2 regions of the Amycolatopsis sp. NPDC058986 genome follow, and region 1 is predicted to be linked to the other one. Evidence: riboswitches for the same ligand, from Rfam matches in the RefSeq annotation. Region 1 holds a riboswitch; the other holds the start of a gene.
What was found. A riboswitch is a leader RNA that binds a small molecule or an ion and turns the genes downstream of it on or off. The one in region 1 is predicted to bind S-adenosylhomocysteine.
Positions count from the first base shown of each region.

Region 1 (3,403 bases):
GGAGTTCGACATCACGAACGACGGGTGCCCGGTGGCGTTGCCGAGGTTCATCAGCCTGCCCTCGGACAGCACGATGATCGCGTGCCCGTCGGCGAACCGCCATTCGTGCACCTGCGGCTTGATCTCGGTCTTGGTGATGCCCGGGATCTTCGCCAGCCCCGCCATGTCGATCTCGTTGTCGAAGTGGCCGACGTTGGCGACGATCGCGTTGTGCTTCATCCGGGCCAGCTGGCCTGCCATGATGATGTTGAAGTTGCCGGTGGTGGTGATGAAGATGTCACCGCGTTCGAGGACGTCGTCCAGCTCGACGACGTCGAGGCCGTCCATGGACGCCTGGAGCGCGCAGATCGGGTCGATCTCGGTGACGGCGACGCGCGCGCCCTGGCCGCGCAACGCCTCCACCGCGCCCTTGCCGACATCGCCGTAGCCGCACACGACCACCTGCTTGCCGCCGATCATCACGTCGGTGGCGCGGTTGAGCCCGTCGACGAGTGAGTGCCGGATCCCGTACTTGTTGTCGAACTTGGACTTCGTGACCGAGTCGTTGACGTTCATCGCGGGGAAGAGGAGCTCGCCGTCGCGCGCCAGCTTGTAGAGCCGCTTGACGCCGTTGGTGGTTTCCTCGGTGACACCGCGGATGTCGGCGGCCATGCGGGTGAACCGCTGCCCGTCGGCGGCCAGGCTTTCGGCCAGCGTGCGCAGGATGATCCGGTACTCCTCGGGTTCGTCGTCGGCGGGTTGGGGCACGGCGCCCGCCGCCTCGAACTCGACTCCCTTGTGGACCAGCAGCGTCGCGTCACCGCCGTCGTCGAGGATCATGTTCGGCGTCTTCCCGCCGGGGAACCGGAAAAGCTGGTCGGTGCACCACCAGTACTCGTCGAGCGTCTCACCCTTCCACGCGAACACGGAAGTCCCTTGTGGACGGTCCGGGGTGCCGTCGCGCCCGACGACGACGGCCGCGGCGGCCTCGTCCTGGGTCGAGAAGATGTTGCAGGAAACCCACCGGACCTCGGCGCCGAGCGCCACCAGTGTCTCGATCAGCACCGCGGTCTGCACCGTCATGTGCAGCGAACCCGCGACACGGGCGCCCTTGAGCGGCTGCGCGGCGGCGTACTCCTCGCGGATGGCCATCAGGCCGGGCATCTCGTGCTCCGCGAGCCGCAGCTGGATCCGGCCCGCCTCGGCCAGCGCCAGATCCGCGACGGCGAAGTCCATTCCGTTGATCTCCCGCAGTTTTTCGCTCATTTCTCGCTCTCTTCTCGGCTGGACAAGGGCAGGAGGAATCAGGGCATTTCCGTGCAGGACGGAAACACCCACTCAGGGGCGGGTCAGTGCTTTTCTTGTCTCGAATGCACGAAGGCGCCTCCTGAGTTCAGGAGGCGCCCTTGGAGTCGTCATCGCGGGCCGAGCGTGGCGGAAAGAATTCCGTCGCAGCGCCTCTCGGCCCGGAAACCAGAGTGGCAAAGCCGCCGGGGAGTGTCAAGCCAGCGTCGTCTCGACCAGATCGCGGCCGAGATCGCTCTCGCCGCTGCCGGGCATCGCGAGCTTCGCCGAGCGGTACCAGGTCGCGTCCGCCTCCGGATGGGGCCCGACCACGCCGACCCGGCCCTTCCCGTGAGCGACGACCACCGCGGCCGGGGTTCCGGTGTCGTAGGTGGCGAGCACGTTCGCGCTCGCGCCAGGGCGCAGCTTGAACTCCGGGCCGTCCTGGAAGTACACCGTCCGGTTCTGGCCGCGCCAGGACACGGTCACCACCGTGTCCTGGGTGGTGCGCACGCTGGCCTTGCGGGAGGCGATGTACTGGTCGGTGTCGCCGGGCAGCAGGTTGAACCCCGGAGTGGCCCCGGCGAGGTAGCCGCCGAGGCAGAAGCCCACGTAGCGGCCGCCGTCGGCGACCCAGCCGCGGATGTCGTCGGCGTAGCGGCGCATCTTCCGCCAGCCGTCGTCCAGGCTGCCCCCGCCGGGCTGGGCGTAGAGGACGGCCTTGTCGAGCGAGGCCCGGGTGAGTGATGTCGCTTCGCCCGGCCCGCAGTACTCGACTCGCAACGGCGTGGTGGTGCCCCGCAGCAACGTCGCGACGGCCTCGGCGCAGCCGTCGCAGGCGGCCGGGCCGCGGTAGACGAGCGCGAGCGGCCGGTCGTCGGACGTGAAGGTGGCGACTCCGGCCCAGCCGAGCCCGCCGGCGGCCACGACGGCGCCGGCACCGATGAGCAGAGTCCGTCTTCGCACGGCCACCTCCACAGGGGACAGTGCGTCAAGGCTAGCCGCGCGGTGGTGAGTCCGTGGTGTGTCGTGACACTCAGGACAGCTTCGGCCACGCCTGCCCGATCAGAGCCGCGACCGCGCCCGCGTCGTGGCGCAGTTTGCCGCTGGACCCGACCACGATCTGCACAGTGAGCCCGCCGCCGCTGCGCTGGCAGCTCATCACGCCTTTGGCGTCCTCCGCGGGTTTCTCACCCGCCCGCGTCGGCTGGTTGTAAATGACGCACACGACGTCGCCGACGCGTTCGAGATCCTGCTGAGGCGCGGCGAGGCCCAGCCGCGCCGCGTCGACGTAGGGCACGAACGGCTCCGGCGAATCGGCCCGGACCGCTTGCAGCAGCACGATTTCTTCGAGTTCGGCGTCGGCGTAGCGCTGGGACACCGCGCCTGCGCCGTGATAGGCGGACGACAGCCGTTCGGCGTTCTTGACCTCATCCGCGTTCTCACCGTCGACCAGGCTCTTGGTCTTGTCGCCGCCGCGCTTGGCCAGCGCGTCCTGATAACGGGACAGGCCGCCGATCGTGTCCGGCGCCTTGAGCGTCATGCCGGAGACGCCCGGGCCGGACAGCCCGATCACGAGCCAGGGAACACCGACCAGGAGCGCGCCGACGACGACACCGGCAAGCGCGACGAGAACTGTGCGGTTGGCTCTGGGGGCAGGGGAAGCGGCGGGCGCGCTGGGGAGGGCAGGTGCGGTCACCCGGGCAGCGTCGCGGATCTCGTCCGGTGCGGTAAGGGCAGTAATGCCGTCAGCTCACAGGAGAAACGCCCCGCGCCAGATCCGTTCGGACCGCCCGCCGATGAGCCCCGCGTCCCGCAGGAACGGCACGATCTTCTCGGCCATCCACCGGCGGGTCTCACGGAAGTGCGGGTTGGCCAGCGCGGCGGCCCGTCCTTCCCGGGGATCGATTCCGACGCTGCGATAAACGCGCGGGTCGACGAGGGTGTCGACGACGCCGTAGGAGACCAGGGCGGTGCGGGCCCGATGCCAGCGCAGGCCCGCGGGGGACAGCCGCGGCACCGTCCGCAGTACCTCCTCCTTCGCGAACCGGACGTGGCGGGCCTCTTCCACCACGTGGATCCGGTTCACCGCGCGGATCAGCGGCTGGATGCCGTCATCGTCCATCATGGACCGTTGCAG
Region 1 covers NZ_JBHYJW010000001.1:146,599-150,001, forward strand. Annotated here, with positions in the region: gene ahcY (adenosylhomocysteinase) at 1-1,245, opposite strand, end outside; S-adenosyl-L-homocysteine riboswitch at 1,371-1,448, opposite strand; gene ACFW0G_RS00700 (BPL-N domain-containing protein) at 1,480-2,229, opposite strand; gene ACFW0G_RS00705 (hypothetical protein) at 2,300-2,962, opposite strand; gene ACFW0G_RS00710 (diiron oxygenase) at 3,017-3,403, opposite strand, start outside.

Region 2 (3,403 bases), on a different contig from region 1:
GGGTGCCTAGGCAAATGGTTTAATACCCTAGGAACGAAAGGGCGACGCATGGCACGCGCTGGGGTGACCGCCGAACGCCTGACCAGGGCGGCGGCGGACCTGGCCGACGAAGTCGGCTTCGAGAACGTGACCGTCTCCGCGCTCGCACGCGGCTTCGGTGTCAAGGACGCGAGCCTGTACTCGCACATCAGGAACGCGCGGGAGTTGAAGACGCGCGTGGCGGCGCTGGCGCTGACCGAACTCGCCGACAAGGCCGCCGACGCGCTGGCGGGGCGGGCGGGGAAGGCGGCGCTTGTGGCGTTCGCGAACGCCTACCGCGACTACGCGAAGAAGCATCCGGGGAGGTACGCCGCGATGCAGTACGACCTCGACGAGAAGTCGGCGGACCCCGCCGCCGCGCGCAGGCATGCCGAGCTGACCCGGGCGATCCTGCGCGGCTACGCGCTTTCCGAGCCCGACCAGACGGACGCGGTGCGGCTGCTGCACAGCACGTTCCACGGCTATGTGAGCTTGGAGCGCGCGGGCGGGTTCCGGCACACCTCGCGCGGGGCGGACGCGTCGTGGGCGCGGGCTCTGGACGCCCTCGACACCGTCCTCGGAAACTGGCCGTCCTCGTAGACCTCAGTGCGTTCGGGCGACAGGCCGGAGGCCACCGTGGGCGCGGACGTACGCGGCGACCCGGACCCGCAGCCCGCGGACGTGCGGCAGGGAGATCGCGAAGGCACGGCCGGGCCGGTACCCGGGATCGGCGCCCGCCTGCCCGCACGGACCGCTGATGTACACGAATTCGTCGTCGACGTCGTACCAGGGCTCCGACCACAGTTCGGTGTCGTTCACCCGGGGATCGTCCTGGGCGGCGCGCGCGTTCCAGTAGTTCGGCGACCGCATCACCTCCGCGAGCGCCATGGCGAACCCGGGGAGGTCGGCCTCCGGCATGGCGAGGCCGTGCCCGCTCCAGACGCGGGGCAGGCGGTATTCGGGATGGGCTTGGTCGGCCTCCGGGGCGCGGCGGAAGGTCACGGCGTTGCCGGCGACCTCGGCGATCCAGGGGTACATCGCCCGGGTGGAGATCACGAACATGGCAGGTTTCACTCCGTTCGGCAGCGGGGGCACGGCGTGAAACTGTCCGCCGGATTTTTCGAGGGGAAATCGGCGGCAGCATCGTCGCTGGAGAAGAAGAGCTACAAGGGTTCCATTCTGCCGTGCCCACGATGGTCGCGGGAAGTACTCCCAGTACTCGGATGATCGCTCCGCGCTCGCCGTGTCGTGGCGCGCGAACAGTGGGAAGGTTGGCGCGCGGCTTGCGTCGCCCACTACCCTGGGTACCGGGCCGAGAGGCGCTGCAACGGGCGAAGGCCCGCCACGCTCGGCTCGCACCATCATCCGCAAGGGCGCCTCCCTGTAACGGGAGGTGGGCTGTGGCCGCGACGGGCGAGACGGCATTGCGGGAGCTGCTGGACCAGCGCGTGGTGGTGCTGGACGGCGCGTGGGGCACGATGCTCCAGAACGCGGGGCTGACCCCGGCCGACTACCGCGGCGACCGGTTCACCGAGCACCCGAAGGACGTCACCGGCGACCCGGACCTGCTCAATCTCACCCGGCCGGACGTGGTCCTCGACGTGCACCGCCAGTATCTCGCCGCGGGCGCGGACGTCACCACCACCAACACCTTCACCGCGACCAGCATCGGCCAGGCCGACTACGGGATGGAATCGCTGGTCCGCGAGATGAACCTGCGCGCCGCCGAGCTGGCCCGCCAGGCCGCGGACGAGTTCGGCGGCCGGTTCGTCGCCGGGTCGATCGGGCCGCTCAACGTCACGCTTTCGCTGTCCCCGAAGGTGGAGGACCCCGCGTACCGGGCGGTGTCGTTCGACGACGTGTACGCCTCGTACGCCGAGCAGATCCAGGCGCTGGCCGACGGCGGTGTCGATCTGCTGCTCGTCGAGACCATCTTCGACACGCTCAACGCGAAGGCGGCGATCGCGGCTGCCCGCGAGGTCGCGCCGCACCTGCCGCTGTGGATCTCCGTGACGATCGTGGACCTGAGCGGCCGCACGCTGTCCGGGCAGACCGTCGAGGCGTTCTGGCGCTCGATCGAGCACGCCGCGCCGCTGGTCGTCGGTGTGAACTGCTCGCTGGGTGCCGAGGAGATGCGGCCGCACATCGCCGAACTGTCCCGGCTCGCGGGCACCTACACCGCCTGTCACCCGAACGCGGGCCTGCCGAACGCGTTCGGCGGCTACGACCAGACCCCGCGGGAGACGGGCAGCCTGCTCGGCGACTTCGCCGCGGCCGGGATGGCGAACATCGTGGGCGGCTGCTGCGGCACCACTCCGGAGCACATCGCCGAGATCGCGAAGGCGGTGCGCGGCGCGGCTCCCCGGCCGGTCCCGGCACCGGCGGCGCGTACCCGGTTCAGCGGTCTCGAACCGTGGGAGATCGGCGACGACACCGGGTTCGCGATGATCGGGGAGCGGACCAACGTCACCGGTTCGGCGCGGTTCCGCAAGCTCATCGAGGCCGGCGATCACCAGGCCGCCGTGGACGTCGCGCTGGAGCAGGTCCGCGGCGGCGCCAACGTGCTCGACGTCAACATGGACGCCGACCTGCTCGACAGCGAGCAGGCGATGACCACGTTCCTGAACCTGATCGCGACCGAGCCCGAGGTGGCCCGGATCCCGATCATGATCGACAGTTCCAAGTGGACGGTCCTGGAAGCCGGGCTCAAATGCGTGCAGGGCAAGGGAATCGTCAACTCGATCAGCCTGAAGGAGGGCGAGGAGCAGTTCCTGGCGCAGGCGCGGCGTATCCGTGACTACGGCGCCGGCGTGGTGGTCATGGCCTTCGACGAGCAGGGCCAGGCCGACACCGCCGACCGCAAGGTGGAGATCTGCGCCCGTGCCTACGATCTGCTCACCCAGCAGGCCGGGTTCGCGGGCGAGGACATCATCTTCGACCCCAACGTGCTCGCGGTCGCCACCGGCATCGCCGAGCACAACGGCTACGCGAAGGCGTTCATCGACGCGCTGCCGCGGATCAAGGAGCGGTGTCCCGGCGCGCACACCAGCGGCGGCATCTCGAACCTGTCGTTCTCCTTCCGCGGCAACAACGTCGTGCGCGAGGCGATGCACTCGGCGTTCCTCTTCCACGCCGTGAAGGCCGGGCTGGACATGGGCATCGTCAACGCCGGGCAGCTCGCGGTCTACCAGGACATTCCCGCCGACCTGCTCGAACTCGTCGAGGACGTGCTGTTCGACCGGCGGCCGGACGCCACCGACAGGCTGGTTTCCTTCGCCGAGACGGTCAGCGGCCGGGGCACCCGCCGCGAGGTGGATCTGTCGTGGCGCGAGGCGCCGGTGGCGGAGCGGCTCTCGCACGCGCTCGTGCACGGCATCGTCGACTT
Region 2 covers NZ_JBHYJW010000012.1:122,437-125,839, forward strand. Annotated here, with positions in the region: gene ACFW0G_RS14020 (TetR/AcrR family transcriptional regulator) at 49-618, shown strand; gene ACFW0G_RS14025 (hypothetical protein) at 622-1,080, opposite strand; S-adenosyl-L-homocysteine riboswitch at 1,327-1,404, shown strand; gene metH (methionine synthase) at 1,419-3,403, shown strand, end outside.
Region 2: another riboswitch for S-adenosylhomocysteine. It lies ahead of metH (methionine synthase); the one in region 1 lies ahead of ahcY (adenosylhomocysteinase).